DNA from 4 places in the Viridibacillus sp. NPDC093762 genome. Region 2 is predicted to be linked to each of the others. Evidence: riboswitches for the same ligand, from Rfam matches in the RefSeq annotation. Region 2 holds a riboswitch; each other region holds the start of a gene.
What was found. Region 2 has a riboswitch for S-adenosylmethionine ahead of ACQKM9_RS07875 (acyl-CoA dehydrogenase family protein). Riboswitches for the same ligand answer to the same signal wherever they lie in the genome.

Region 1: another riboswitch for S-adenosylmethionine. It lies ahead of ACQKM9_RS15555 (methionine ABC transporter ATP-binding protein); the one in region 2 lies ahead of ACQKM9_RS07875 (acyl-CoA dehydrogenase family protein).
Region 3: another riboswitch for S-adenosylmethionine. It lies ahead of ACQKM9_RS12895 (methionine biosynthesis PLP-dependent protein); the one in region 2 lies ahead of ACQKM9_RS07875 (acyl-CoA dehydrogenase family protein).
Region 4: another riboswitch for S-adenosylmethionine. It lies ahead of ACQKM9_RS07395 (O-acetylhomoserine aminocarboxypropyltransferase/cysteine synthase family protein); the one in region 2 lies ahead of ACQKM9_RS07875 (acyl-CoA dehydrogenase family protein).

Annotation. Positions count from the first base shown of each region.
Region 1 covers NZ_JBNNUK010000013.1:56,322-64,424, forward strand. The annotation lists gene ACQKM9_RS15535 (LysR family transcriptional regulator) at 1-794, shown strand, start outside; gene ACQKM9_RS15540 (dicarboxylate/amino acid:cation symporter) at 852-2,018, opposite strand; gene ACQKM9_RS15545 (MetQ/NlpA family ABC transporter substrate-binding protein) at 2,275-3,078, opposite strand; gene ACQKM9_RS15550 (methionine ABC transporter permease) at 3,142-3,810, opposite strand; gene ACQKM9_RS15555 (methionine ABC transporter ATP-binding protein) at 3,803-4,828, opposite strand; SAM riboswitch class I at 4,955-5,061, opposite strand; gene ACQKM9_RS15560 (thioredoxin family protein) at 5,118-5,426, opposite strand; gene ACQKM9_RS15565 (hypothetical protein) at 5,438-5,782, opposite strand; gene gcvH (glycine cleavage system protein GcvH) at 5,862-6,242, opposite strand; gene ACQKM9_RS15575 (arsenate reductase family protein) at 6,321-6,677, opposite strand; gene ACQKM9_RS15580 (acyl-CoA dehydrogenase family protein) at 6,786-8,103, opposite strand, start outside.
Region 2 covers NZ_JBNNUK010000004.1:188,489-196,591, reverse strand. The annotation lists gene ACQKM9_RS07885 (amino acid ABC transporter permease) at 1-217, opposite strand, end outside; gene ACQKM9_RS07880 (transporter substrate-binding domain-containing protein) at 302-1,168, opposite strand; gene ACQKM9_RS07875 (acyl-CoA dehydrogenase family protein) at 1,205-2,380, opposite strand; SAM riboswitch class I at 2,492-2,594, opposite strand; partial or broken gene ACQKM9_RS07870 (ABC transporter permease) at 2,721-3,127, shown strand; gene ACQKM9_RS07865 (hypothetical protein) at 3,179-3,907, opposite strand; gene ACQKM9_RS07860 (AAA family ATPase) at 3,900-5,237, opposite strand; gene ACQKM9_RS07855 (hypothetical protein) at 5,449-5,574, shown strand; gene ACQKM9_RS07850 (winged helix-turn-helix domain-containing protein) at 5,611-6,126, opposite strand; gene ACQKM9_RS07845 (winged helix-turn-helix domain-containing protein) at 6,162-6,494, opposite strand; gene ACQKM9_RS07840 (biotin transporter BioY) at 6,700-7,287, shown strand; gene bioB (biotin synthase BioB) at 7,293-8,103, shown strand, end outside.
Region 3 covers NZ_JBNNUK010000009.1:106,682-114,784, reverse strand. The annotation lists gene ACQKM9_RS12920 (AraC family transcriptional regulator) at 1-86, opposite strand, end outside; gene deoD (purine-nucleoside phosphorylase) at 367-1,071, opposite strand; gene ACQKM9_RS12910 (YozE family protein) at 1,242-1,463, opposite strand; gene ACQKM9_RS12905 (methyl-accepting chemotaxis protein) at 1,584-3,431, shown strand; gene ACQKM9_RS12900 (tetratricopeptide repeat protein) at 3,651-4,580, opposite strand; SAM riboswitch class I at 4,753-4,856, shown strand; gene ACQKM9_RS12895 (methionine biosynthesis PLP-dependent protein) at 4,928-6,058, shown strand; gene ACQKM9_RS12890 (aminotransferase class I/II-fold pyridoxal phosphate-dependent enzyme) at 6,054-7,232, shown strand; gene msrB (peptide-methionine (R)-S-oxide reductase MsrB) at 7,936-8,103, opposite strand, start outside.
Region 4 covers NZ_JBNNUK010000004.1:86,255-94,357, reverse strand. The annotation lists gene ACQKM9_RS07410 (lysoplasmalogenase) at 1-454, opposite strand, end outside; gene ACQKM9_RS07405 (hypothetical protein) at 579-2,264, shown strand; gene ACQKM9_RS07400 (NADPH-dependent oxidoreductase) at 2,415-3,146, opposite strand; SAM riboswitch class I at 3,346-3,459, shown strand; gene ACQKM9_RS07395 (O-acetylhomoserine aminocarboxypropyltransferase/cysteine synthase family protein) at 3,576-4,871, shown strand; gene ACQKM9_RS07390 (homoserine dehydrogenase) at 5,430-6,413, shown strand; gene ACQKM9_RS07385 (DNA-binding protein) at 6,547-6,777, opposite strand; gene ACQKM9_RS07380 (DMT family transporter) at 6,885-7,769, shown strand.

The DNA.
Region 1 (8,103 bases), on a different contig from region 2:
CAAATTTAGAAGAAGAACTCGGCACAAAGCTGTTTGAGCGAGTTGGACGAAATGTCAAACTGACGCCAATTGGTAAAACATTTCTCGAACATAGCATCGCAGCCTTACAAGCAATCGATTTTGCCAAAAAGCAAATCGATGAATACTTGGATCCAGAAAAAGGAACGATTAAAATCGGCTTTCCTACGAGCTTAGCAAGTTTCTTGTTGCCAACTGTTATTTCAGCGTTTAAAAAGGAGCACCCGAATGTATCATTCCACTTGCGCCAAGGCTCTTACCGATATTTAATAAATGCAGTGAAAAACAGAGAACTAAACCTAGCGTTCCTTGGTCCACTTCCACCAAAAGACGATGCCATCAATACGACGATCTTATTCACAGAAAATATTGCAGCCTTATTGCCAGCTACTCATTCTTTAGCACAAAAGGACTCCATTCATTTATCTGATTTACGGAATGAGGATTTTGTTCTTTTCCCCGAAGGTTATATTCTCAACAAAGTGGCTGTTGAAGCTTGTAAATCTGTTGGTTTCACACCTAAAATCACTTCAGAGGGTGAAGATATGGATGCTTTAAAAGGTTTAGTAGCTGCTGGAATAGGCTTAAGCTTGTTACCTGAAAGCGCCTTTTATGACTCCACACCTAGACGTACTGTAAAGTTACCACTAGTTTCACCAGAGTTTACACGAACGGTCGGTATTATTTCTCCTACTAATCGTGATATAGCTCCTTCTGAACAAGTTTTCTTAAATTTTGTAAATAACTTCTTCTCTTTGTTGACTCAGTTTAAATAATAAAAAGCCCTCCGAAATATTCGGAAGGCCTTTTTATATTGCATGGTTATTTTCTAACTACGCTTGTTCTTTTTTACTGAAGCGGTCAACGATCATTGAAAGTGCCCCGTCACCTGTTACGTTTGTAGCTGTACCAAAACTATCTTGCGCGAGATATAGAGCTATCATTAACGCAACCATAGTTTCATCAAAACCTAACATTGATTGAAGAATTCCTGTCGCTGCCATTACTGCACCACCCGGTACTCCTGGTGCTGCAACCATTACAATACCTAACATGAAAATGAAAGGTATCATTTCAGTTAATGTATAAGCATGATTATTTAACATCATTACGGCCATTGAACATGTTGTTAATGTAATTGTACTACCTGATAAGTGAATTGTTGCAAATAGTGGAACAGTGAAACCTGTTACTCGCTCAGAAGCACCTGCCTTACGTGCTTGCTTTAATGTAATCGGAATCGTCGCAGCTGATGATTGTGTACCAAGAGCTGTGAAGTATGCCGGTGCCATCGTCTTCAATAAGTAGAACGGGTTTTTCTTATTAATAGCGCCTGCTACTACATATTGTAATACCAAGATACATAAATGCATTAAAATAATTAATAAAAATACTAATGCAAAAACCGAAAGAATTTTTGCCACTTGACCAGCGAAAGTCATATTTAAGAAAATACCAAAAATATGGATAGGTAGTAAAGGAATAATAATTTTCGAAATTACTTTATCAATAATCAAATTAAACTCATCAAAGAATTTTTTCATAATTTCACTATTGATAGCTGCCATACCAATCCCTAAGATGAAAGCTAATATTAAAGCAGTCATAACATCCATAAGTGGAGGCATTTCAATTGTTACGAATGTTTGCGCCAATGATTCCTCAGGATTAGCAAATTGTTCACTACCCGAAGTTGAAATTAACTTAGGTAAAACATTTGAAGCAACAAAGAATGCAAAGAATCCAGCTATTAAAGTAGAAAAGTAAGCAAAGAAAGTAGCTAATCCTAACAGTTTTCCAGACCCTTTACCTAATTGTGCAATTCCCGGTGCAATAAATGCGACGATTAATAACGGTACAACGAAGTTTAAGAAATTTCCGAATATACCATTGAATGTAGCAAATATACGAACGCCATCTTCCGGCATAATAGTACCTAGTAACGCTGCCAAAATTATCGCGACGATAATTCGTGGCAATAAACCAAACTTGATCTTCATAAAATGTCCTCCCGATAAATACATATGTCTTTTCTAAAAGTATATGCACACTCTATCACACCCACTTATTAAAGTGAATAGCACAACGATAATCCGGAATATTAAGTATTTTCAAATTATTAAAATTAATATTGTGTTAATCAACTAATTGCATGGTTTACAATATTCATGTAGCATAATCCCTAAATATTGTTATTTATCTTATAAATACATAAAAACACCCAAGCTTATTCAGCTTGGGTGTTTCAATTCTTTCTTATTCAGATACAGGAACAATATCCCCGTTCCATTCTTTTAATATATAGTCTTGCATTTCTTTTGAATGGAGTACTTTAACTAATTTTTTTATCTTTTCGTTATTCTCATCTTCTTTACGAACAGCAATCACATTAATGTACTCTGATTCTTTATCTTCTAATGCAATTGCGTCTTTTCCTGGGCTTATACCTGCGTCAATAGCGAAGTTAGAGTTGATTAATACTGCATCACCTTCGTCGTTTTTATACATTTGTACAAGCATTTCAGGTGCAGTGTTTGCATCAAATTTTAAGTTTTTTGGGTTCTTAGTGATATCCTTAATTTCGGCTGCAGTTTTATCTACACCTTCTTTTAATGTGATAAGACCTTTCGCTTCAAGTAGTGATAACATACGTCCATGGTCTGAAACTGAGTTACTTAGAAGAATTGTTGCGCCTTCTGGAAGATCTTCGAGTTTTTTATATTTTTTAGAATAGATACCGATTGGCTCGATGTGCACTCCACCAACATTAACAAAATCATATCCATTTTGCTTTTTCTGAAGCTCTAAATAAGGGATATGTTGGAAGTAGTTTGCATCTAAATCGCCATTTTCAAGATCTTTGTTCGGTAAAACATAATCTTGATACCTTTCGATTTTAAGCTTGATACCTTCTTTTTCTAGTAAGGGCTCTGCTTTTTCTAAAATTTCAGCATGCGGAGTATTAGCTGCACCGATTACTAATTCCTCTTCTGATTTACCACAAGCTGCTAAGCTTAGGGCTAACACTCCTGTAAGGATTCCTGCTACAAGTTTCTTCATGTTCTTAACGCTCCTTTTTACTGTTTAGTTATATGTGATCGGTTTTACCCGTATAAGCTTAAATTATCTTTTATCAATCTTCGTCGTAATAAGGTCACCGACAAATTGAATAACAAATACCACTACTAAAATAAGGATTGTTGCAACAAAAGTTACATCGCTTTGACTTCTTTGGAAACCGTCTAAAAACGCTAATGTCCCCAGTCCGCCTGCCCCAATAACACCCGCCATAGCTGTGTAACCAACAAGTGCAATAGCTGTTACAGTAATACCCGAAACTAATGCGGGTAATGATTCTGGGATTAACACTTTACCGATAATCGTAGAAGTTTTGGCACCCATCGAACGTGCCGCTTCAATGACACCTTTATCAATTTCTTTTAACGCAATTAAAACCATACGTGCATAAAAAGGTGCTGCTCCAATGATTAATGCTGGTAATGCGGCATTGGGACCTCGAATTGAGCCTAATAATAGCTTCGTAAATGGTATTAATAGAATCACTAAAATAATGAATGGAATCGAACGGAAAATATTCACGATCGAACCTGTTAACCAACTTACTAATTTATTTGCCCATAATTGCTGAGGGCTTGTCAAAAACAGCAAAATACCTAAAGCTAAACCAATGACAAATGTGAAAATTGTAGCAACGCCTGTCATATACAGTGTCTCTATAGTTGCTTCCCACATTCTGTCCCATTGTACATTCTGGAAGAGATCATTAAGCATTTTCGATCACCTCCGTTTTTACTCCATGTTCATTCATATATGTGACTGCTTTTTGTACATTATCATTATTGCCATCTAGCTGTATAATCAGCGTTCCATATGGTCCACTTTTCGTTTGCGAAATATTACCATGGACAATATTCACGTCTAAATTAAGTTCACGACTTAAATGTGAAATAACTGGCTGGCCAGTTGAAGAGCCTACAAACATTAATTTTACAAGTGTTCCTGATGGGTAGTTTTCAATAATTTGTTCAATTGATTCTTTACGTTCAATCGTATCTGTAATTTGAGAAACAAATCGTTTTGTAACGTCTGCTTGTGGTGATTGGAATACATCTAGGACATCACCATTCTCAACAACTTGTCCAGCTTCCATTACCGCCACGCGATGACAAATTTTACGAATGACATGCATCTCATGTGTGATAAGTACAATAGTTAAGCCTAATTTTTCATTGATATCGACTAGTAAATCTAAAATCGAATCCGTTGTTTCAGGATCAAGTGCTGAAGTAGCTTCATCACAAAGCAATACTTCTGGGTTATTTGCCAGTGCTCTAGCAATACCTACACGTTGCTTTTGACCACCTGATAATTGAGAAGGATATGCCTTCTCTCTTCCTTTTAAACCAACTAATTCAATAAGCTCTAATACCTTCTTTTGACTCTCCGCTTTAGATAAACCTGCAATTTCTAATGGAAATGCTATATTTTCTTCTACAGTGCGTGACCAAAGTAAATTGAAATGTTGGAAGATCATACTGATTTTTTGACGCGCATTACGTAACGCACTTCCTTTAATCGACGATACTTCCTGACCATTCACAACAACTTTACCGGTTGTCGGTTGCTCCAAACCATTTAATAACCGAATGAGCGTACTTTTACCCGCTCCGCTGTATCCAATAATGCCGAATATTTCTCCGTCTTCAACAGATAAATTCACATTTTTGACAGCGGTTAATTCTCCGTTAGCGGTTTTATATTTTTTCATAACATTTTCTAACTGAATCACTGTCATACCACCTTTATTTTAAAACTAAAAAGTATGCACTTTCTACTGGCATCTCTTAGAAACTAAAAAAACCCTTCTGCAGATTAACAGAAGGGTTCAACGCAAAGCTATATACGTAAAACCGTTCTCTCATCTTCCAAAGTAAATACTTTGTGTGATTTGGCACCGTGCCATATAAATATGACGGTTGCCGGGCTTCATTGGGCACTTCCCTCCACCTCTCTAAATAAGAGTAACGACAATATTTAATTAGTTATGATTGCTACTTTATCACGCTATTACTTTAACGTCAATCATTTAATTGTAATTTTTCAAATAAATAAGGTACTGATTGAAATGCGTAGATTTTATCGCGGATTTTACCATTTTCTGAAATAATTAAACAAGGGACACTTTCAATTTCATAATCAAATGCTACGTCTTGTATATAATTTAAGTTCGCTTTACCAATAGGAATATGGCTTACGACATGCTCTACTACTTCCATCATTTTCGATGCAACTGCACACGTTCCACATAATGGTGTGTATAAATAAAAAGCCGAAAGCGAGGTGGTTTTCATAGTTTCTTCCCATTGTTCACGTGACCATTCTTCCATCTTCTTCATTCCTATACTATTAGATATTTTTTATGAACTGTAAAATTTGCCGCCAATAATATTCTAGCTAAATGTCTTCTAGGAGTAGCTTCTACTTGTTTATAAGTAGAGGAGGTGTGTAGATGACGAGCATTTGGGAACTCTCTTTTAAAAAGAGCACGGAGCTTATCACCCGATGAGTCAGCATCAAAAAATGCATACATTTCGCAGTCCTCATATGGTGCCAAGATTTCTTCTAATCGGCTCGCACTAACTGTTCCATTCGTACATATTATCGGAATGTTCTCTGCTAATATTGGCGCAATTCGCAACTTATCTTGGCGCCCTTCCACGATAATCAGCTTGTTAAAAGTCATATATACCCTCCTAACAAATACTTTTTGCCGTTTACCAAGTTTAAAAAAACGCCGAGCAAATGCACGGCGTTTTTAGATCTTATTCTTCGATAATTGCTTCGTATTGTTCTGCAGTTAATAATGCATCAACTTGAGCGTTATCTGCTGGTTCTACTACAACCATCCATGCTTTTTCGTATGGTGATTCGTTAACGAATTCTGGGCTTTCTTCTAGCTCTTCGTTAATTTCAACAACTTTACCAGAAATCGGAGCGTAAAGTTCAGATACAGTTTTTACCGATTCAACACTGCCGAACGGCTCGTCTGCTACTAATTCGTCGCCTACTTGTGGAAGTTCAACGAAAACGATATCACCTAGTTCTGATTGTGCGAAATGTGTAATACCGATACGTACTTTTCCGTCTTCAGTTTTTACCCACTCATGTTCTTCAGAATAGCGTAAGTCTTTTGGTGTGCTCATGAATACCCCTCCAAATATGTAATTAATTTCACTTTAAGTTTGACATATTTCCAGTGTAAAAACAAGCATATGTCTGTGTTATTTCCATGTCTGTTCAAAGTCTGATTCTTTAAATCCTAATGTCACTTTTTTACCGTCTGTAACGATTGGACGCTTGATTAACATACCATCTGATGCAAGCAATTCTAATTGCGCATCTTCCGACATATCAGCCAGTCGATCTTTCAATTGCAACTCTCTATACTTCATACCTGAAGTATTAAAAAATTTCTTCAATGGTAAACCACTAGCATCTAGATACTGTTTTAATTCCTCTTTAGAAGGTGTTTCTTCAACAATGTGCTTATCTGTATAGTTTACCCCATTTTCGTCTAACCATGCTTTTGCTTTACGACAAGTTGTACATTTTGGATATTGAATAAATAAAATAGACATATACATGCTCCTTTTTCCAAACTATTTAATTCTATTGTAGTGGGAGTATAGTCTACAAGCAAGAAATCCGAACACAATAGTTGTGTTCGGATTCTCAACTAGCTTATTTTAGACAACAAATTTTTCTGCAGCAATCAGTTTAACTGATGCTTCACGTTTCTTCGCAATGACATTGTAAGGATTGTTACGAGTAAGTTTGCGAAGTGCAGATAACATCATACGAGCATTGTCTCCGTCAACAGCTGTAATGATTGTTTCTTTTGCTTCTTTTTCGATTTCTTCAAATGCTTCTTGACAGAAAATTTGAGTGTATAGTAATTTTTGGCTTGCTTTATCTAACCCATCACGAGCAATAGCTTTTTCTGTACGTAACACAGTAGATTCCATTGCAAATAATTGGTTAGCGACATTCGCAATGTTCACTAGTAATTCTTGCTCAGCATCTAATTTCGGGCCATATTTTTGTGCAGCAAGACCAGATGCTAATAGAGCGATTTTCTTCGCATTTTTTACAAGATATTTTTCTTGTGCTAATGGCTCATTAGCTATTTCTTCAGGCATTAGCATTAATAGTTCTTGTTGTAGGCTCTGCGCTTGTTGCAATAAAGGTAACTCACCTTTCATTGCTTTTTTCATAAATGTGCCCGGTATGATAAAACGGTTAATTTCGTTTGTTCCTTCGAAAATTCGGTTAATACGTGAGTCACGGTAAATGCGCTCTACTTCATACTCTTGCATGAAACCATATCCACCATGTAATTGCACCGCTTCATCTGCGATATAGTCAAGTGTTTCAGAACCAAAAACCTTATTGATAGAACATTCAATAGCATATTCTGCAATTGATGCTGCAATCGCTTTGCCGTCTTTTTGTTCGTTTTCACTTAATTGGCCCATACGATCTTCAAAGTATCCTACTGTACGGTAGATTAAACTTTCAGTAGCGTATAATTTTGAAGCCATTGTTGATAATTTTTCTTTCGTTAAATTGAAAGATGAAATAGGTGTTTTAAATTGTTGACGTTGGTTTGTATACGAAATCGCTAATTCAAGAGCACGCTTTGATGCACCAATTGAGCCAACACCTAATTTGTAACGACCGATGTTCAAAATGTTAAATGCAATAATGTGACCGCGACCTACTTCACCAAGTAGGTTTTCCACTGGCACATTTACATCTTCTAAAATCAGTGTGCGAGTTGAAGAAGATTTAATCCCCATTTTCTTTTCTTCTGCACCGACAGAAACACCTGGATAATTGCGTTCTACTATGAATGCTGAGAATTTATCTCCATCAATTTTCGCATATACGACGAATACATCAGCAAAACCAGCGTTTGTAATCCATTGCTTTTCGCCGTTTAATACATAATGTGTGCCTTCTGCATTTAATTTTGCCACTGTTTTAGCACCTAATGCATCCGAT
Region 2 (8,103 bases):
GTAACACGATCGAAGGTGTACAACGCATGATAGTTGTATAGCCATTTGCAAGTTTTTGAGCAATTCTACTGCTGCCCAATTTGGCTATCGCAAGTAATAAACCAAAAAAGGAACCTAGTAAAATGGACAGTCCTGCTATCATAAATGTCACCTTTAGAAAGGGGAGTAAAATAGGGAGTGACTCCCAGATATAAGATGCATCAAAATATTTTTCCATATGCTCACCATTTTCGTTTTGTATTGGAAAGGCTGTTGAGTTTTATTACTCAACAGCCTAAGGACGCTACTTATGCATAAGCAATTAACGTTCCACTTGCTCAAGTACTTCAAATAAATCACGATCGTAGAATTTTTTGCTCAATTCATTTGTTTTTTGTTGTTCTTTAATTTGTTTTATAGCTTTGTCATATGCGTCTGCAAATTTCTGTTCTTTTTTGTTGTATAGCGGCCATGTTTTAATTACAGCAAATTCATTGTACACAATGTCATTTGCTAATTTGTGATAAGCGCCGTCTTTGGCTGTAACTTGCTGATTAAAAGGACCTTCAATCATTACACCACCATCTACTCGGCCTTCGTTGACCCATTGAACAATATCGATAGTGAAAGCATCTCCAGCTTTTAGTTTTACTTTGTTATCTGGATTTTTTTTGTTGTATTCATCGATGATTGTATATTGAGCATTATTTGCGGCAATTGGTGCTAGAGAGTAGCCTGCTGATGCAAAGTCTTTTAGTGATTTAATATTTTCATCTTCTTTACGTAATACCAAACCTGCACTACTTAAGCCAAGGAATTCTTTAGGGTAGATGAACTTTTCTGTACGCTCTTCTGTGAAGAAGGCATTTTTTACACCGACTTGGTATTTACCTTGTTCGACACCAATTAATAAGTCGTCACTAGTCGTGCCTACATATTCAAATTTATAGTCTGGTAATAATTCATCCACTAGCTTCATCACTTCTACATCGTATCCAGTTGGATTACCTTGGTCGTCAATATATGAAATCGGCTTACTTGCTTGGTCAAAGGCGACTTTCACCGTACGTACTTTTGATGAATCTCCTTTATCTTTAGAATCAGATGCTTCACTTGTAGAGCAACCAGCTAAAATTGCAATTGAAGTAATACCGACTGCGGCAAATTTTAATAGTTTTTTACTGAACATATTTTATAACCCCTTTTTAAGTTTCTTTTTTTATTATTAATTCACAATCGAATTCGTTCTTTTTTGTTCTTCAATAGCTGTTAATGCTAATTTTGTTATAGTCATATCATCCATTGGAGGATTGTGTAGACCTGCACGGACATTGCGGTAATATCGTTGTAATGGATTAGCGTTTTGTAAACTTTTTGCACCCACGACTCTCATTGCTTTATCAACGATATCAATGGCCGCATTAGTCACTGTATGTTTGGCGACGGCAATTTCATTGGTCAATGAGTCTCTTCGTTTTGGGTCGTCATAAGCTTCAGCTGTACCATATAAGACAAATCTAGATTGCTGAAGTTTTAACTCAATGTCACCTAATAGATGCTGCACATTTGGTAATGAGCTGATCGGTGCATTTAAGCTATTTGGTTGATGATGATTTGCGAAGTGAACTGCATAATCACGAGCTGCTTGTGCTATACCTAAATAAGTTGCAGGAATATGCAATGACCAGCCGTTGATTTTACCTCCGCTTGGATGATTTGGTAATTCGACTAAATCTGAGTCACTTACTTTAACATTTTGTAATAATAAGTCGTGACTTGATGTGCCGCGCATGGACATTACATCCCATGTTTCTTCAATAGATAGTCCTGCAGTATCTTTATGAATTAAAAAGAACCCAACTTGTTGTTTTTCTTCAATCCAAGCAGAAGTTAAAAAATAATCTAAGACAGGGGAAGCCGTAGTGAAAATTTTGCGTCCATGTATAAGCCACCCTTTTTCAGAACGAACTGCAGTTGTTCCAGGACGCCCGCCTCGAGTGGGACTGCCAGTGCGGGCCTCACTTACAGAACGATTCACAATAGCACCATTTTGTACTTCATTTGCAAAGAAATTAAGCTTGTCATCTGACCACAATTTCTCCTGATACAATTCGCCTACAACCCCTAAAGTCCAGCCCATCGAAAGTGAAGTATTCTCATCGTAGCTTGCAAGTGTTTCTTGTAGAAGGACCATATCGTAAACTGAAAATCCTTCGCCACCAAATTCTTTCGGTAAAGTAATTGCAGGATAGCCAATTTTGCGGAGCAGGCTAAAGCTCTCTTTAGGAAAAATAGATAATTCATCTACAGTTGCGGCGCTACCTGTAATTTGGTCTTTAAGGAATGCTAGTTTATCTAACCATTGTCGTTGTAGCTCTGTTCTTATAAATATCTCTTTCATAATAAATCCCCTCGTCTTCTCTAAGTTTATAATTCTTATAGAATTACTATGTATTGAAGGTATAAAAAATCTCCCATTTATAAAAGAGGGAGCTTAAATGTTGTGTATGCACCCTTATCTGTCAAGATTTCTCTTGCTGGAAGTAGCACCATTCTGTTATACAGTGGTTGCTGAAGCTTCATCGGACCAGTCCCTTAGCTTCTCATGATAAGTAATATTCTATTGTTTCAATTATCTTACTTTTTCTAAAGATGAAAGTCAATATGAAAAACAAAGTATTTTTGTAGGGATTAAAAGTTATAGAAAAGAGCCTAATCGATAGGGGTAAAAGAACTTAGGTTTATATGCATTACTGCCGATTATTAAAAACACATATACAGGTATTAATAATATTAATAAGGATCTTACAGATTTCGGCAGAGGGATGGGAATGACACGCATTCAAGTGCTGTATATGATTGAGTTACCGCTCTCACTCTCTGTAATTATTGCAGGAATTCGTATAGCTCTTGTGGTTGCTATCGGTATTACAGCAATTGGTGCTTTCATTGGAGCAGTGGACTCGGGGAAATTATCATCCGTGGTACAAATGCTACGGATGGTACAGCGATTATTCTAGCAGGTGCCATTCCAACAGCACTGATGGCTGTCATAACAGATTTGATACTTGGTTTCATAGAGCGTAAACTGGATCCAGTAAAACGTCAAAAAAATTTAGCGACACCCAACAGTCCAAAGCTTGAATGAGTAATATAAAAGCCTTGAAACCAAAATGACTTGGTATCAAGGCTTTTATTGTTACTCGTTAATCATTTTCATGTAATCGAACATTAGTGGTACATTTGTATATCTTTCCAAAGAGGCAAGGTCAGCAGAGATGCTTTGCCAACTTTCCAAATACTTTTCTTCTAATGTCATACTAGTTGAAATGGGTAAAAAATTAGAAAGAAACTCTTCTATTGGCTTTTGTTCATTTTCTAAAAACTCCTCAACCTCACGTACTTTATAACGTGTTTCGGGATTGGCTTCGTTAAACAAAATATGTTCAAGTGCTCTAGAGAAATAATAAATTTGGTAATTTACTTTGCCAGATAAAATCGAATTGAGCGTCCGCATGGTATGAATGTTTTTGCTTTTTAATTTGTTTCTTTCAATAATTTTGTTTTGTTGATTGCTATTTGGAACACTGATATTTTTAGCGTTATAGAGCGTTAATCTACCTTGATTTTCATCAATTATAACAGCAGATTCATCAATGAAGCAGCCGTCTGTATCGGCTATTTGGATAATTGCCAATAAATCTGTAGTGCCTAATTTCATTTTATTAATATAGCTTTTAACGCGATCTCCAACTAGGTTTTTGATATTGGAGCTCTTTTGGTTTAAATCCCCCATAATATCACCTTTAATAATATCGAATCTAATTTCATTATTATTAAATAAAGTACGTATTCGATCGTATAATAAAGCTTCTTCACAGGCACCTTCTACTAGTAACAAGACAACTTTTTTAGCTTTATTACTCATTTATGATAGCCGCTTTTCTAAATGCTCTTTTCATATCATAGGCATTCGTTTCTTTGTAAATTGATTCGTCTTGACCACCTAACTGAATTGCACGCAAATAGACATCTCTAGGATTATTAAGTTTTTTAACACCCTTTAATTGCATATAGCGATTCTCTTCATTCGCTGTAGTGAACCATAAATTATGAATTGGTAGTACTTCAAGTATACGTAAGTTATGGGAGGTGAATATCAATTGGCCTGCTCCATTCTCATGGATAATTTCAAGTAGTTCACCTAATAAGTACTCAAATACACCCGCGTCTAATTCATCAATAATAACGCAGGCATTGGGATTGTTATAAACAGCAATTATTGTACTTAAGATAGAGATTATCTTCAACGTACCCTCGGATTCACATTTCAAAGGTAGCTCAATGTCCCCTTTTCGTGAGAGAAACTCAACGAGCACACCATCAGATCCATCATTCAATTTTTGTGTATGAAGAACATGGATTTTAATCTGTAGACCTGGAATAAGCATTTTGAGAACGATGTTCGTTTGTTCTATTAATTCTTTCATTGCATTGAACATGTCTTTTGGTAGTAAAGTAGTATCTTCTAATTTAGAAGGAATAACGCCACGTTTATTTTCAAGATGTATATTAAAAGGCATCGTAATATTAGAGATTAAGTTACCAAACTGCGTATTATCAATGATATGCAAGTCTCTCTTGAAGTCAAAAATAATATTTTGAATGAGTGCCATTTCCACTTCACCTAAATGATTGGGAAGAATATTTCTAACTTCTTTTCTGAAAATGAAGGAAGAATGATTTTCTTTAGAAAGATGGTTTGCTACTAATACTTTAACTCGATCATTTTGGTTTAGAGAGGGGAGATTGGTAGTGCGGATAGTAACTTCCTCTCCGTCTTTTGAGAGTATATTTTTAAAGCGTTTCCCACGTTTATTTTCTCGATAACTTAAGTTTTCTGTCATTACATTTAGTCGTTCTTCACCAACCACAAGTGTTACAGCGTATTTTAAGAAGTACTCGCCAAATTTATTTTTGATGATGAATTGGAAATTTAGTTGTAAGGATGATTCACCGTAGTATATATGTAGATGATGAACATGAGGAAGTTTTTTATAAATCCCACCATCTAAGAGTGCCGATAAAATTTGAAATGCCTGAACAACAGCAGTCTTACCTGAACCATTTTGACCATAGAATCCAATAACATTAGCCTCTTCTAATTTGTCAAAGTTTGTATCGATATGAAATGTTCCGTATTTGACGTTTTTTAGGTTGTTTAATGTGACATCTAGAACTTTAATAATTGGTTTCATGTACTTCCTCCTAAAAACGAACTGTCTATATTATTTAGATAAAGGATAAAAAATATACTAAATTTTAATTATAAACTCGAAGTTGTTAGGTGTTATTTACTGATAATAATAGTGTTTTGGTACAAAAAGATGGGTCGATCATTCACATACTACACTGATCGCATTGTACCAGGATTTTCTGAGGAGTTAGAAGAGCTATCCCAACGCTTTGTTGTATTTCAAAAATGGAGCAATTTGCGTAGGTGTAGGGAGTACTATTTATCAATTCAACACTGTAGCTGAAATTACAGTAGCAGCTCGTGAAATGTATCAAGCATTTGAATCTGCTAAAAACTAATAAGATTTTTATAAAAAAGAGGTTGCTCATAGCCAATTATATTGGCTTATGAGCAACCTCTTTTTGCATAGTCATATTATTTTGAGTTTTTTCGTAATAAACTTTGCCATCTTCTGAAATCTCCCAATAACCATACTGAGAGTCTTTGCGGATAAAGTTTTTAATATTCAGCTGTTGGCTAGCCCAACGAACATTGTTTTTCCATTGAGGTTCTTGACCATCACGCACTGTAATACGTGCTTCATCCTCAGTGATTTCAAACATCTCACGCATTTCCTCATATGCATCATTAATTGCTACGGGTTCATTGCGATTGTATAAATAAGCTAGTAAATTTGGCTCTATGTCTGTAGAGGTAGGAAGGATAGGGCGTTTGTTTTTAATCTCCAAAGACAAATCCTTAAACCCGTTTCTCTGTATCTCTTGCTCGATTAGGAACCGTATAGAATCTCCGATTTCAGATTGAGCACCGGCCCATCTCATAATGCCCTCATCACTTTTTCGTAATCGCAAAGTTAATGAGTTTCCGGCATGATATTGCTCCTTTGACATATGTTATCCCCCTGGAAGCCGATTATATCGATTTATTAATTAAATTTTTTTAGACGAGAATGGAGATAAACTTTTTTACCTTTTTCGCTAATGCTCCAAAATCCTCGTTTTGCAGTACTCGTAGTATATTCCTTTTTCTTTAATTCAGTATGAGCATTTCTTACTTCATTTTCGAAAAGGCTTGCCCCGCTTTTTAAGGTTAGTTTTTGTTGTGCAGTAGTCAGTTGAAAAACATTGGCCATGGCTGTGTATACATCTTGAATAGGTACCTGTCTTTCTTTTAAATAAAGAAATTCGAAAAGACGATTTGTAATGATTTTACGCTCCGGTAAACCGACCTCTGGAGTTACAACGTTGACATTTGACATAATGTAAAGCCCCCTTAGTTAGTAGAAGCAATTGAAAGTAGCTGCTAATATATCTATTGTAACACAACGAAGTACATTAGTTGACAATGCAATGCATTGTAATATGTTATCGAGATTTGTGTTAACCTATATATTTTGGTAGGTTGACACAAGGGGTGTTTTTTTTTACTATATTTATAAATACAAAAACATAAAGGGGTGTAATATGACAACAAGTACAGTGAATTCTAAAAGTAAATTGAGAACAGTCGATTTAGTCTATTGTTCATTATTTGCAACACTTATGATGATTGGGGCGAATATTACTTCTTTCGCACCGTTTATGGTAGTCGGTGGCGTACCGATTACATTGCAGGCATTCTTTGCTATATTGGCTGGCCTTGTATTGGGAAGCCGACTAGGTGCTCTTTCAATTACGGTGTATATGTTAATCGGTTTAGCTGGTGCGCCTGTTTTCGCACGTTTCGGAGGAGGCTTTTCCCAAATATTAAGTCCAACATTTGGTTTTATTGTTGCATTTATACTAGTTGCTTTTATTGTTGGTAAAATTGTAGAAAATCATCGTTCGAAAAGAATGTATATCACAGCAGCGATCATAGGGGTAATCGTGAGCTATTTGATCGGTACTAACTGGATGTATGCTGCATATATGTTATGGTTTAGCGCACCTGAAGGCTTCACTTATAAAATGGCATGGCTTTGGATGATGCCACCTTTACCAAAAGATTTAATATTAGCTGTATTTGCAGGTGTATTTGGTCATCGATTACAAAAAGTGTTGAAGGTGAGGTAATCACAATGAATTATGAAATGTTAGCACAGCAAGTCCTAGACGGTTATCAATTGACAGATACTGAAGCATTAGCAATATTAAAAAGCCCTGATGAAGAATTATTATTATTATTACACGCAGCTTATAAAATTCGAAATCATTATTATGGTAATAAAGTGAAATTAAATATGATAATTAATACGAAATCAGGTCTATGCCCAGAAAATTGCGGATACTGTTCACAGTCCATTGTTTCAAAAGCCCCGATTGAAAAATATGCGATGATGAAACAAGATGAAATCGTCGCAGGAGCAGAACGAGCAGCATCACTAAATGTAGGAACATACTGTATCGTTGCAAGCGGACGTGGGCCTGTAAATCGAGAAATTGATATTGTCATAGATTCTGTAAAGGCTATAAAAGAAAAACATAGTGATATGACCATTTGCGCATGCTTAGGTATTCTAAAGCCAGAACAAGCACAGAAGTTAAAGGAAGCGGGCGTAGATCGTTATAATCATAATATCAATACGTCTGCTAATCATCACGAAAACATTACGACATCACATACATATGATGATCGAGTAAGAACTGTTGAACTAGCTAAAGAAGCGGGGATTTCACCTTGCTCAGGTGTTATCGTTGGTATGAGAGAGACACAACAAGATGTGATTACAATGGCGCGTAGTCTACATGCATTGGATGCAGATTCTATTCCAGTAAACTTTTTAAATGCAGTAGATGGTACACCGCTAGAAGGTACACATGAACTCAACCCTCGTTATTGCCTAAAAGTATTATGCCTATTCCGTTTTATCAATCCATCTAAAGAAATTC
Region 3 (8,103 bases), on a different contig from region 2:
ATTAACTGTGCATAACGATGAGAATGCTTTTCTTGAATTGAAGTATAAGTTCTTCGCTCTGCTACAATTTCTCTAATCAGATTCAATAGCAATTCCTCCAATTTACATTTTTTCAATTAAGAATATTCTTATAATATGATTAATACTCAAAATTAATATTATTTAAATTGAGATAACATTGAGAATTGTGCATAGTAAACAAAAAGACTATCAATTTATCATATGGTCATTTACCTATACATACTTATGTTCAATTTACTGATATAAATAGAAAAAAGCAAGCGACCGTTTCAATGCCATTTCTTTAATGGTCATTTTAAGATCACTTGCTTTTTTTGTATGTTATTAGAACGATTTATATATTGACTAGTCTTGAATAGCTGCTTCTAATGCAACAATCATCATGTCATTAAATGTTAATTGACGTTCTTCAGAAGTTGTTACTTCACCTGTAATGATATGGTCACTTACTGTTAGGATAGAAAGTGCTTGACGGCCATATTTAGCTGCTAAAGTGTAAAGCGCAGCAGATTCCATCTCAACTGCTAAAACACCGTAACGAGCTAACTTTTCATTTTGATTTTCTTCACTATAGAACATATCAGCAGTAAAGATGTTACCCACTTTTAAATTTAGGCCTGCTTCTTTCCCAGCATTATATGCTTTTAAAAGTAAATCAAAATCAGCTGTTGATGCAAAATCTAAACCATTGAAAATGATTTCATTCATTTTAGAATCAGTAGAAGCACTTTGAGCAATAATGACGTCACGAACTTTAACATCTTTTTGAATTGCTCCACAAGTACCTACACGGATTAACTTTTGAACACCGTATTCTTGCATTAATTCGTTTACATAAATAGAGATTGAAGGTACACCCATACCAGTACCTTGTACCGATACACGTTTACCTTTGTATGTACCTGTATATCCAAGCATATTACGTACTTCATTGTAGCATGTAACATCTTCTAAATAAGTTTCAGCAATGTACTTTGCACGAAGTGGATCGCCAGGAAGAAGTACGATGTCTGCGATATCGCCTTGTTTTGCATTAATATGAACACTCATTAGTATCACTCTTTTCAATAGTATTGTTATTCATCATATTTCTATAATTTGGCTATGATGCTACAAGTATTGTACCAAGAAAGTCTGACCTCTGACAAATATTATCTAACATATCCTTTGAAATAATTACATTTATCAATTTGTCCAACTTTTGTTTAATTATTCTTATTTTAGTTGTATTTTAACTCATATAAATACCAAAGTTCATCAAAAACGCGCGCACTCATTTCTTCATCTACTTTTTCTTCGATATATCTCGAAAGTATATGAAAATCTGTTGATTGTTTAGGAAAGCTATGATCGTGAAAAGCCGCATCTGCAAACATAGACTTCTCATCATGTTTTCCACCACCACGAAATGTTTGTACAAAACTATAGAACGATTGATTCATAAATATCTCCCTCCTAATAGTTACTTAGTAATGATTTATTTTTCAAAAAGTATAGAATATTCTCTCATAAAGAAGTAAAATGAACATTATTCAATAGAAATATGGAAAGTTGGTGACAAATTGGTTATAAAATCAAGAAAAAGTAGTGGAAATGTAAAGAGACGTGAAAATCAAAGCGCTATTAAGTCATCAGTTTCAATTGCTTCACTTTTTAAAATAAAAAAGAAGCAAAAAAACATTGAAGTTCATGAACCTATACAATCGAACTTTTTCCAAATGATTCGCGGCCGTATCATTATTAACTTCTTTATACTCATCATTATTCTATCAGCAATGCTTGTTGTTTCCTATTCAAATATGTCTAACCTCCAAAATGAATTAAAGGTGTTCACAGGGAAAAATCTAGTAGAACAGATGAAAGTAAATAGTTTAGCAGCGGATATTGCGAAACTATCAAACTCTGAACAAAGTTATATTATTACGGGAAAAGATAATTTCTTAAGACAATATAGTCAGGATAAAGATCGCATTGAAGCAAATTTATTAGATCTTCAAAAAATATTCTCTGATCGTAAAGAAGAGCTAGACCGAATTACTTCCATTGACCAATTTTATGACAATTATATTCAGTATTCGAAGCGACTGATTGATTCACGTCAAAATTCTGGCCTTGAAAATGCTCAAAAACTTGTTCTCGCTGGAAATGGCAAAACAGCTATGAGTTATATAGATGTGCATATTGAAATGATCAATGAAGTATTAACCAAGAAAAACAACGAGCAAATTAAATCACTTGAACAACAAACTGAACTTGCAATGATAATTTTCTTAATTTTAACAATATCATCTATTATTTTGACTATTGTAACGGGTACTATCTTGTTCCGTTCAATTAAACGTAATACATCAGCAATTAATACATCTATTTTAGATATCGCACAAGCTAATGGTGACTTGACAAAACGCGTAAAAGTAAAGACAAAAGATGAATTCGCAGAAATTGCCAATAGTACAAATGTGTTAATCACGTCTATCTCATCATTAGTAAAACGCGTGAGTACACTTGCCGAGAATGTTTCAGCTAGTGGACAACAATTAATGGCTTCAGCAGATGAAAATTCGAATATTATACAATCAATTGCTGATACAACAGGCGAAATCGCTGAAGGTAGCGAACAAACGATGCTTCGAATGAATAACGCAGTTCAAAAGATGAATTTATTAGAAGAAGCGGCTCGTTATTTAAGTACAGATGCGGAACATGTGAAAACAGCAACCGATCAGATGAAAGTCGCTGCTGAGCTTGGCGGAAAAACTGTCGAACAGTCATCAAATGTGATGATGTTAATAGAAGAAACTATGGCCAATACAACAGAAATCGTTGAAGCACTAGGTAAAAAATCATCCGAAATTACTTCCATTATTCGTACGATTACTGATATCTCGGAACAAACAAACTTACTTGCCCTTAATGCAGCCATTGAGGCGGCCAGAGCTGGTGAACATGGTAAAGGATTTGCTGTCGTTGCCAATGAGGTTCGAAAGCTTGCTGAGCAATCTCAAAAAGCAGCTCGGGAAGTTACGGGAATCGTTTCATCAATTCAATCCGAAGTTCAAGCTATTGTCACTCAAAACCATGATGGTGTACAAAACGTCATCCGTGGTGTTGAGGTGACAAATGAAACAAATGCTTCCTTAGATAAAATTATCAAACAGACAAACGAAACTGTAGCCATTATTAACAAAATGGTAGTTCAAATTGAGCAAACTTTAAGCTATAGCCAAGAAGTGGCTGTATCATTTATAGAAGTAAATCAAATTGCTGAAAATACAGCAATGAGTACCGAGCGTTCTGCAGCTTCCGCAGAAGAAGGCTCTGCTTCAATGCAAGAAATTACAGCGTCAGCGATAGAACTATCTCATCAGGCAGATGAGTTAAGAAAAGTAGTTGGAGAATTCAAAGTATAGTGTTCACATAAAATGACTTGCAAGCTCTAATGAGATTGCAAGTTTTTTTATTCCTACTATTGATTTCGCTTTATTAGAAATTACAAAGTCCATACCTTTCTTCCCGCTTCCCTACACCTTACCAAGACAACCTTTCATAGTATTTATCATGAAATCACTTCAGATATTGGCAGTATTTAAACAAATGGGCCGAGTGATATTCCATTATCTCTCAGCCCATTACATATTGACATATTCATCATAGGTTCTATTACCATGTACTTTGCATCCGTAAAGATAACATTGTGAAACATAATATGGCTCGAATAATATTCTAGGGCGGTAGCCCTTCAAAATTCGAGCAATTAGTGTATTATATTTTTCATTTGTATGTTGCAAGTCCATAATGGATCCTTTAATATTCTCCTCTATCCACTCTTCATTCATTGCCCTTGCTTTACTTTCTACCAATTCATCAGTCGTTTCTGTTTTCATCTGGTCTAAAATATCTGCGGCTTCTTCTACTCTACCTAATTGAATGAGTGCATAAACATAATGTTCTACCCAATCATAAGACCTAACAATTTCTCTCCATCCTATTTCAAATAGAGGAATCGCTTCATCAAAGTAGTTAATTTGTGCATAAATTTCAGCTACGTTTACTTCACCCATATAATTTTCATCATTTGCATTAACTTTTTTCAGGGCATTAAGTACCGAATCATAATCGTCTAACTGGAGGTATGAAACCATTTCCGCATATTTCAAAAAATCGCCATCAGTTGCTGACTTTTTATAATGTTCTGCTGCCTTTTCATAATTTTTTATATTATAAAATGCGGCAGCTAAGTTCGCATGGACTACTTCAGTATCTTTCATCTTTAAAGCATATTCTAAAATCCTGATGGCTGAAATGTATTTTTCCATTCTCAAATAAATTTCACCAAGTAAAGCAAAAGGAAAATAATGCTTCGGCTGTTTTTCGATTGCTTCAGCTAAAAGTGGTAAAGTTTTGTAATATTCTTCTGTATCTCTAATATAAAAACATGCTAAGTTATGGAGTGATTGTATGTCTCTGTTTTCCATTACTGCTTGCTCTAGCTTCATTTGAGCTTCGTCAAATTTAAATTCTAGCAATAGCTGATTGACAGCAATGTTATTTAAATTCATCTTGTCACCTTCCAATTCAACTATGCAATAATAGCATATTCATATAAAAACTGTACCACAAATAGAATTTTATAAACTTTTCAAATAATAATTGCTTCTAAATAAGGTTGATATTATCACCTTCACATGTTAAAATTTCATTATTATTAACTTTCAAACAATTGAATATACTTACTTATCAAGAGAGATGGAGGGACTTGGCCCGTCGATATCTCAGCAACCACCCTAAATGCGGCAAGGTGCTAATTCCAGTAGACGTAGTCTTGTAGATAAGGAAATTGACTTCATATTTTGAAGGCCCTCTTCCTTTGAGGGCCTTTTACTTTTTTATAAAGGATGATGACATGATGACAAACAAAAACATTGCTACACAATTAGTTCAGCTAGGAAATCATACCGATTCCAAAACAGGTGCTGTAAACACACCAATCTACCTGTCAACTGCCTATACTCATGATGGGCTTGGCCAAACAACTGGTTTTGACTATACACGTACAAAAAATCCGACACGTACCGTCCTAGAAGAAGGTTTTGCTAAATTAGAATCTGGTGATGCTGGCTTCGCCTGTAGTAGCGGGATGGCAGCTGTTCAGTTAGTTCTATCCCTTTTTAAATCGGGTGACGAAATTATTTTACCTGAGGATATCTACGGTGGCACATACCGTTTACTCGGCCAATACCAAGAACAATATTCAATCAAATCTCATTATGCAAAATTTTCTTCTGTATCAGAGGTTGAAGATTTAATTAATGAAAATACTCGAGCTATTTTCATTGAAACCCCAACCAATCCATTAATGCAGGAATTTGAAATTGAACTTTATGCTAAGCTTGTGAAAAAGCATAGTTTATTATTAATCGTTGATAATACTTTCTTAACACCTTACTATCAACGCCCAATCGAGCTAGGAGCTGATATAGTTCTACATAGTGCAACTAAATACATCGGTGGTCATAATGATGTTCTAGCTGGTCTTGTCGTAAGTAAAGGCAAAGAACTTAGCGAAAAACTATTCACAAACCATAATGCTGCTGGTGCAACACTGGCTCCAATCGACTCTTGGCTACTACTACGGGGATTGAAAACATTACATCTTCGCATGAAACAACATACCGAAAATGCTAAGCAAATTGCGGCTTATTTAGAACAAGAACCTTTAGTAAAAGACGTTCTGTTTGCTGGTAAAGGCGGCATGATATCCTTCCGTTTACAAAAAGGAGAATGGGTTGGTAAGTTTTTAGAAAGCTTGAAATTAATTGTCTTCGCCGAAAGTCTGGGTGGTGTTGAAAGCTTTATCACATATCCAACTACACAAACACATGCGGATATTCCTGAAGCGGAACGAATTGCACGCGGTGTTGATGACTCCTTACTTCGTTTCTCTGTCGGTATTGAGGAAGCAGAAGATTTAATCGCGGATTTACAACAAGTTTTTTCTACCTTAGAAAAAGAGGTGTCATCGTATGAGTTCAATTAATGAAAATATTGAAACAAGTTTAATCACCGCATCTACCCGCGGTGATTACGAGCAAAAAACAGGTGCAGTTAATGTACCAATCTATTTGTCATCTACATTCGATCAGGAGCATTTCGATTCCTTTGGTCCATATGATTATAGTCGTTCTGGTAATCCAACTCGTGATGCATTAGAGAAAACAATTGCTGAACTTGAAGGGGGTACACGCGGATTTGCATTCTCTTCAGGTATTGCAGCCATCGCTTCTGCCTTTATGATATTAGAAGCCGGCGACCATATTGTTGTGACATCTGAAGTGTATGGTGGAACATACCGTTTTGTAACACAAGTGTTAACAAAATTTGGCATTGACCACACATTTGCTGACTTCTCTGATTTAACATCAGTAGAAGCGGCTATACGTCCAAATACAAAGGTATTATATATAGAAACTCCAGCTAACCCCCTTCTAGGCATTACTGATATTGAAGGTGTTGTAGCTATTGCAAAGGCAAATGGAGCTCTAACATTTTTAGATAACACGTTTATGACGCCTTTATACCAACGTCCATTAGACCTTGGTGTAGATGTAGTGTTGCACAGTGCCACTAAGTTTTTAGGAGGACACAGTGATATTATTGCAGGGCTTGCGGTAACAAAAGACGTAGAGCTTGGTAACAGAATCTACTTCATGCAAAACTCATTCGGTGCCATTTTAGGTGCACAAGATTCCTTCTCATTAATTCAAGGGATTAAAACTTTAAATGCGCGTTTAACACAATCGACAGCATCAGCATCCAAACTTGCTCATTATTTAGATGCTCATGAGTTAGTAGAAGAAGTTCATTTCCCTGGCTTGAAATCCCATCCAGGCCATGACATCCATGCAAAACAGGCAAAAAGTACTGGAGCTGTATTGTCATTTAAATTACCTAACCGCGAAATCACTAAAGCATTTGTTGAACATGTTCAAATTCCAATTTTCGCAGTTAGTCTTGGCGGCGTAGAATCGATTCTTTCATATCCAGCCACAATGAGTCATGCAGCTATTCCCAAAGAAGAACGCGAAAAACGTGGTATTACAGATGGTCTTTTACGTTTCTCTGCTGGTCTTGAAAATATCGACGATTTAATAGCTGATTTTGAGCAAGCTTTTGCAAAAGCGAAAGCACTCTCTGTTGTAGGCAATAAATAGATGATTGTATGAGTCGCTCCACTGATTTGGTGGAGCGGTTTTTTTCTTTTTTAAATGCTGTTTCCTCTATGTTTGTTGCTTTAGAATAGTGGGTAAAAGTCTAATCTAGTTTTGGTTTTTGATACTTATATTGTCTGATGATAAAAAACAGAGATGCTTCTAAGAAATACGAACCGCAACTCAAGCTTCTTATGCTGCATTCGTGAAACATGATCCAAAATCGATAAGGAAATTTATAGGTTTTACTGCCATCATTCTCTCCTTTATATGTGGCGCTCTAATCGAGACCTTTTTAGTACTTATCTAGGAAAAACATCCATCTGGATAACAGCTGGGACTATACTGACCACCGTAATCTTATATCATAGAAGCAAAGATAATACAAAAGAACCTCTTGAGAAATAACGACACTCGAAAAAAACTTGATAAATATATCTCCCAATCTTCCAATGAGCATAACAACTCTAAACTTGTGTATTTTGTTTATCTAATAACAATGTAATTTCTATATTCACAATTAAGAGTTTTTCTTTTTTAAGCAACATTTCATTTGTATAAGAAAGTAAACTTTTAAAATCTCTGTTTTCATATTGTTTGTCGCTCTCTTTATATTCAATCAGCAGTAACTACACTTTGTAGTCTATTCACTGTCTTCTACACAAAAAATGACAACCCACAAAATGTGGACTGTCATTTTTTATTTTCATTCAAAATACTTTAAAAATTCTCCATAGCCTTGTTCTTGTAATTTATCTTTAGGAATAAATTTCAATGCTGCAGAGTTAATACAATAACGTAAGCCTGTTGGCTGAGGACCATCTGGGAAAACATGTCCTAAATGTGAATCAGCATCTCCACTCCGTACTTCTGT
Region 4 (8,103 bases), 100 kb from region 2:
TAGCTGTCCATCCCATTGTTAAAATAACAGTGATATATGCGATAACAGCAACACCTAATATGATGTCTCCAGATTTAAAAACAGTCCCAGCAATCCAAATAACCATAAACCCTCCATAAAGTAATAAAAGGGTAGCTGCAGGTTTAGCAATCACTTTTTCTTTAAGTTGTATAAATGCAACGATGTAGCAAATATGGCCAATTAAAAAACTAGTTAAACCTAATAAAAACCATTGGAGTGTTGCGTCGCCAATCATGCAAAAGAATAAACCGAGTAGTAACCAAGTTTTATAACTTGTATTGGGAGATGCTTTTTGAAGAGAAGCTAACCAAATAATGAGAAGCATTGGAATAATTTTAAAGCTTAGTTTCACAATAGTAGGTTCAGCAGGTATAAAGAAAATATAAATGATGCCTAAAATTATGATTAAGCTAATGAGAATCTTTTGTTTCATATTCTCACCTCCTTTCATTAAATAGTATTCTTGCTTAAAATAAATAAAACCTTTCTTTTATTAAATATAACTGAAACTTTCTGAAGATTGTATCGTAAAATAGATATGTGAAAGGATGATCAAAATGATTGCTACATTAATAATGTCGGCGATAGTTGCAGCAGTAGCTGGACTATTAATCGTACCGATAACAAGTAAAACAAAAGATGGAGATTTGAAAGCTAAATTCAAAATCCAATTCTTTATTTTCGTATTCATAGTTGCATTTATAGCGACAGCAACAATTTACTATGTTCTAATAATTGATCAAAATTGGACACTTTTATGGCCAGTGATAATTGTTTTAACAGCGCTTGGAGCTTGGTCTGCAAGTGGTATAGAACGTAATTTGAAAGGTATTCTGTTTTTAGGAAGCTTAGGTTTTGGTGTATATATTTTGGCAGCGCCATTATTTAATGCAAATGAAAAATACACATCAGCTGAAATGACACAAAAAGTGGAACTGAAGGCATTTGATGAAACAAAAACACCTGCAAGCGTACCGCCAAAATTTGCTCGTAATAAAATGAAAAAGGCTTTTAGCCAAGTACCAAATACAAGCTACTATGAATTAGGTAGTTTGCAAATTCAGAAGGTTAACGGCGAATTTGTGTATATTGCGCCTGTTGAATTCTCAGGCTTCTTTAAATGGACGAAGGGGAAAGTAACACCAGGTTATTTTAAAATGAGTGCTACTGATTCTTCAGATAATCCAAAGTTCATCAAATCAGAAATGAAATATACAACTTCTTCATTTTTAAACAATAATGTTGAGCGTCATATTCGTTTAGAAAATCCAACGAAAATTTTCTACGGTGAGCCTCAACTTGAAGTTGATGATAATGGTAAACCATATTATATTCGTTCATATGGGAAATTCATCACAGCGCGTAACGGCTTTGATGCAGAAGGTATTGTTATGGTCGATGCAAAAACAGGTAAATCTCAGACATTTGCTTTAAAAGATGTACCAACATTTATCGACGGTGCAGTTTCACCGGAAGCAGTAAGCCTTCAAAATAGCTATTTTGGTAACTATGTTCACGGTTTCTGGAATAGTAAATTTGGGAAAAAAGATGTGAAATTACCTTCGGATGAAGGAACGGAAGCTAATGTTAGCCCAATCTTTGATGAAAATGGTGATATGTACTACTTCACAGATTTTACAAGTCCTAAAGAAGGTGTCGATTCAATGCTCGGTTATTCATTAACAAATGGCCGAACTGGAGAGGCAACGTATTACACGGGGAACCAAGAGGAAGCGTACATGGATTCTCAAGGAGCATTACAAATAATCGAAAAGAAATTTATCGAGAAAAAGTGGCATGGTCAAATGCCAATCATCTACAACTTCTATGGTGAAGCAAGCTGGTTAACACCAGTGCTCGATTCAAACGGTTTCTTACAAAATTATTTCATCGTCTCAGCTGCTAATCCTGAGCTTTCAGTTTCAGGAGCTACTCCAAATGAGGCATTAAGACAATATAAAGCTATCCTAAGTCGTGGAGGCAGTTCAGTAAACGGTAGCTCTAAGCAAGAGCAAGCTACTATTAAAGGAAAAATTGTCCGCGTTTATAAAGAAAAAAATGGCGACTTTACAACAGTGTCGTTTATGTTAGATAACAAAGATAACTATAGCGTCAGCTCAGAAGTTGTACCACTAGCAATTTATCTACAAGAAGGTGACACAGTCGAAGTGAAATATATCAATTCAGGCGAAGTCTTCCTACCTGTAAAAGAGCTAGTAATTGAAGGTTTAGTAAAAGAATAAAATGCCTGCCTGCCACTAAATAGTGGCAGGTTTTTTAATGGGATTATAAATAGGTGAAAGAATTGAGGTGTAGTAAAACAACTTATAATAGGTTGAACTCAAAAAGAAAAGCTCTAAAACTAGGTATCCCTAATTTCGGAGCTATGTCCCTTACTTCCAAGTGAAGCCTTTTTGTGCTAAAAATTCATTGATATGTGGTCGACGCTGTTCTATTAAGAAATCCGCCATTTGTTTTGTCCAATTGGCCATTTTACGATTCGACCCACGACTTGCATAGTAACCTTCCATTGTTGCATCATACTCATCTAACAATGTGTCATATTGTTCTACATCATAATTGTTTTCATGTAGTACAGCTTGAACTGGTAAACGAGGTTTTGTTTCATTACGTTTCGTAGGTACACCAATCGTCATAGCAAACAATGGGAATACGTATTCAGGAAGACCAAATAATTCACTAATTTCTTTTGGATTATTACGCGCTCCACCAATATAACAAATACCGTAACCTTGGTCTTCAGCAGCAATAACGAAGTTTTGAGCGAAAAGTGCAACATCTGCTACACCCACAAGTACGTTCTCTGCAGTATCAGCAATAATTTCTACACCATTCTTTTGTCCCGCAACCTGCAGTCGTTTAAAATCTACACAAAATAAAAATGAAGCACCCGCTGTTCCGAATTGGAATTCATTATTAGAAAGTTCTCCAAGTTTTTTCTTCTTATCTTCATCTGTAACCCAAATAACGCTATAAGCTTGTACGAAATGCGAGCTCGCTGCCATTTGTGCTGTTTCAATTAAATCTAAAACTACTTCTTTAGAAATAAGTTCGCCTGTATATTTACGTACAGAAGCGTGACTACGTAGTAATTCTCTTGTCATTATCTGAATCCCCTTTGTTAAATAATATATATTTATTTTCTATCTTTAGGCTAACATATTTTAAAGTCTACTTAAATTAAATTCATCTTTCATAAAATCATAGCTATTAAATTTAATGTTCAGAAAAAACAAATAAAAGTATTGACATTAGTTCGAGATATCTTCTATACTTGTCAACAAGATGGAACTGAATCAAATACTCTTATCAAGAGCGGCGGAGGGATAGGCCCTGCGATGCCCAGCAACCGGTGAGTGACGAACTCACAATGGTGCTAATTCCTACAGATTTTTAATCGGATCTGACAGATAAGGGGAGGAAAAATTGCTTATGCAACCCTCTTCTTAGCGAAGAGGGTTTTTATTTTTCCAAAAAATCCTCCTCACACCTCCGATTTGCCATCTCAAAAAAACATTTAGGAGGAATGAATGATGACAAATTTACGTCCAGAAACTTTATTATTACACGGTGGCCAAGTGGCAGATCCAACAACAGGTGCTCGTGCTGTACCAATTTATCGTACAACTGCTTATGCTTTTAATAGTACGGAGCATGCTCAAAAACTATTTGCACTTGAAGAACCCGGTAATATTTATTCTCGTATTATGAACCCAACTGTCGATGTATTTGAAAAACGCGTTGCTCTATTAGAAGGTGGAACAGCGGCAGTAGCACTATCTTCAGGAATGGCTGCTATTTCGTTTTCAATTTTAAATATTGCGCGTGCAGGCGATCATATTGTTGCTTCAGGTAGTTTATATGGCGGTACATATAATTTGTTAGCCAATACTTTACCACGCTATGGCATTACAGCTTCATTTGTAGATGAAAGAGACCCAGAAAATTTCCGTACAGCGATTCAAGAAAATACAAAAGCAATTTATGTGGAAACAATCGGTAATCCGAGTTTAACTGTAGTGGATATTGAAGCTTTGGCAAATATCGCACATGAAAATGAGATTCCATTAATTGTTGATAATACATTTCCATCACCATATGGTTCAAATCCAATAGCGTTCGGTGCTGATATTGTAGTGCACTCTGCAACAAAATGGATTGGTGGCCATGGTACAGTAATCGGTGGTGTTGCTGTCGATGCTGGTAAATTTGATTGGACACAAGGGAAATTCCCTGACTATACAGAGCCAGATGCATCTTACCATGGTATTCGCTACGGTGTTGATACTGCAAGTGCTGCATTCGCAACTCGATTACGCGTACAATTGCTACGTGATTTTGGTCCAACATTAAGTCCTGACAATGCATTCCAGTTAATTCAAGGACTTGAAACATTACATTTACGTGTACCACGACATAATGAGAATGCTCAAAAAGTAGCTGAATACTTGCGTGGTCATGAAAATGTTGAGTGGGTTAGCTTCAATGGATTTGAAGACAGTGCCACTCATGAAAATGCGAAAAAGTATTTAAAAAATGGCTTTGGCTCAGTATTAACATTCGGTATTAAAGGTGGTCGTGAAGCTGGTCGCCAGTTAATTGATAACATTGAGTTATTCTCGCATGTAGCAAATGTTGGTGATGCACGGTCGTTAATTATCCATCCAGCATCTACAACACACCAACAATTAAGTGCAGAAGAATTAGTTCTAGCGGGTGTATCTGAAGAACTTGTCCGTTTATCAATTGGTTTAGAAGCAATTGAGGATATTATTGAAGCACTAGATAATGCTTTTGCAAAAGTAACAGAAGCTGTTGTAACAAAGTAAGTATTTATTAATGAAGAAAAGGCTAAGACAAAGGATGACGAGGGGCATTATGTCGTCCTTTTTTCTTTTTAAATCGTTATTTTAAAACTAGTGACATTTAATCTTAAATTTCAAAATACAGCTAAAGTGTTGTTATTCTCATCTTATATGACCTTCTGAGAAAAACAATTGTCCTTCCAGGAAAGATTTTTCTTGTAATCTGTTCATTTATAGTCTAGAATCATCAATAAGTAAAAAAATTGAAGCACAGTGTATTAGTAATTGATAAAATTGCTAAACGCTATTTGAAAAACTATTCGTAAGGGGATTATGGGTGAGATACGCTGTAAAGGAGATCAATACAGTTGTACAGCAACATAATTAGTAAATAGCGATACGTCTTATTCTCTGAATTAATTGGAAGTCCATATCATATGGTGATGTGCTGAAACACAGACAGAATTGGAACTACAAAATGAGTTTTAACACCTGACTTTGATGTCATCAATGCTAGATAGATTTTAAAAACAATTTGGAAATTGAGTGTACGATTGTAATATTATTTTTGGAGGCGATCATATGGCAGCAGTAAAGGTAGCAATACTAGGATTTGGTACTGTAGGGCAAGGCATTTATCATATCATTAATGAAAAGCGTGAACAGTTTAAGGAAACATTAGGAGTAGATATTGAAATTGCTAAAATTTTAGTGCGTGACGTGACTAAACCACGTTCAAATGCACCACAAGAGTTAATTACAGATAACTTTGAAGAAATTTTAGCTATTCCAGATTTACAAGTTGTATTTGAAGCAATAGTTGGGGAAGAACCAGCATTTAAATATTCATCACTTGCAATTGAAAATGGTTGTAACGTTATTACAGCTAACAAAGTAATGTTCTCTAAACATGGTTTAGTTTTACAAGAAAAAGCGAAGCAATATGGCGTACAAGTGGGCTACGAAGCAACAACTGCTGGTGGTGTTCCTGTCATTAAAACAATGCAAAATATTTTACGTGTAAATGATGTACACCATATCCAAGGCATCTTGAATGGAACATCAAACTACATCCTTACTCAAATGCGTAGTGAAGGGTTAGCATTCGATGATGTATTAAAAGATGCTCAAAACCTTGGTTATGCTGAAGCAGATCCGTATAACGATATTTCTGGTCAAGATGCATTCCGAAAACTTATGATTCTTAGTGCATTAGCATTTGGTAAACAGCCAAGATGGGAAGATGTTGATGTAATTGGGATTACTGAAATCACTTCTGAGCAAGTAGAAGAAGCTTCTGCGAAAGGTTTACGTTACCGTCATGTAGCGGATGTACAGTTAGGTGAAGACGGTGAGTTAATTGCTAAAGTAGGACCTGAACTAGTTGGTCCAGAACATCCACTTTACTCAATCGAAGGCGTTAATAATGCTGTTGCTCTTGATACAAACTACATTGGGACCCTAACTCTTGTAGGACCAGGAGCGGGAATGTTCCCAACTGCAAGTGTAATGGTTGAAGATTATGCAGATATGCTAGCTAAACAAACAGCACCTGTTACAATCTAATTAAATATTGGTTGCGGCATTCAGATGCTAGCTTCTACATATCGTAAACACCAGTGGCTATTGTAAAATGCCATTGGTGTTTTAATTTTCTCTCTATATAATCCAAATCAAAAAGACAGCTCTTGGCTGTCTTTTAGTCTTCATCTTTAATATCAATATCTTCTGGAATGGGCGTGTTCTTCCAAATTTCAATTTCTTCTTTGATACGTTCAAGTTGTTCATGGTAACGCTCAAATTGGTCACTGCTGATTAAAAATTGTTCGCCATCGTGAACGGCATGAATGCGACCTTCTAGGATGTAACGCATCACTTGTGGCTCTGGCATTGAGATATCTTTCGCTGTATCTGCGACGGTTTTGTACATAGATCAATGCCTCCTTTTGCCTTCATTATAATAGAAGAAACTGTTTGCCTCAACTTTCAGAATTTATGGTATATTTATGAAAAAATACATAAGGAGTGAGGTGTTAAGTGAGTAAATTACCGTATGCCTTTGTATTGCTGGCAGCTGTTTTATGGGGAACAGTTGGTACTACACAGACATTTTTAACAGATGATATTAATCCTCTTACTGTTGCCATGATGCGATCAGCAGTTGGTGGTGGCACTTTACTGTGCATAGCTATTTTAATGAGAAAGATAAAATTCCGCCATTGGGCTTGGAAGTATACATTTTTTGCGGCACTATCGATGGCCCTGTTCCAACCATTATTTTTTTCATCGGTACGTTTGACTGGCGTAGCAATTGGAACGGTCGTAACAATTGGGAGTTCTCCAGTATTTGCAGGTTTAATTGATTGGCTTTATTTCAAAAATAGACCGACACTCACATGGGTAATAGCAACATTACTTGCGATAGTTGGTTGTGTATTATTGTTTGTAAATAAAGGAGAGGCAACTGTAAATCCGGTAGGTATTGCCATGGCTCTATGTGCAGGAGCAGCTTTTGCAATCTATACACATGTAAGCAAAGCATCAATGGAAAAAGTAGAAGCATTGCCAGCAGTAGCGATGACATTTACAATCAGTGCGCTATTATTGTGTCCAATCTCATTAGTGTATGGAATTGAATGGGTCGGACAAAGTGCAAACTGGTTACCATTAGCATTCATGGGCGTGTTCGATACGAGTATCGCGTATTTGTTATTTTTAACTGCCTTGCAAAAAATATCATCATCTTCAGCAGTGACACTATCACTCGGAGAACCATTAACCGCTGCTATACTCGGCGTATTTCTAGTAGGTGAGTACTTAAGCGTAACGGCATGGATTGGTGTTGCCATGCTACTCGGTGGTATTTTAGTTATTACATTTGGCGGTCGTGTTAAAAAAGTTAATAAAATTTTAGCTACTTAGTTAAGGCTAAGTAGTTTTTTTGTGGGGAAAATGAAGTATAGATATGAGTAGCGTGAGCTAGTTTCGGAATTATGTAAGCAAATTAGGACGTGAATATTCTGCTAAATAACAAAGTGCGGAGTTAGCGCAACAAACAACTAAGATAGCACAACAAACAGTCGAGTTGATGCAACAAACAAGTTTTTTTCTAACGACCTCGCCGCTGAACGAGCGCCTTCAGCATTTATTATAAACCTTAAGAATTTCTTCATTTTTGTGATAAGGTGGTCTTAAGATTTGATGTGTATTATTAATGTTATAGAACTACGAAATTAATGAATGAGTAAAATATATA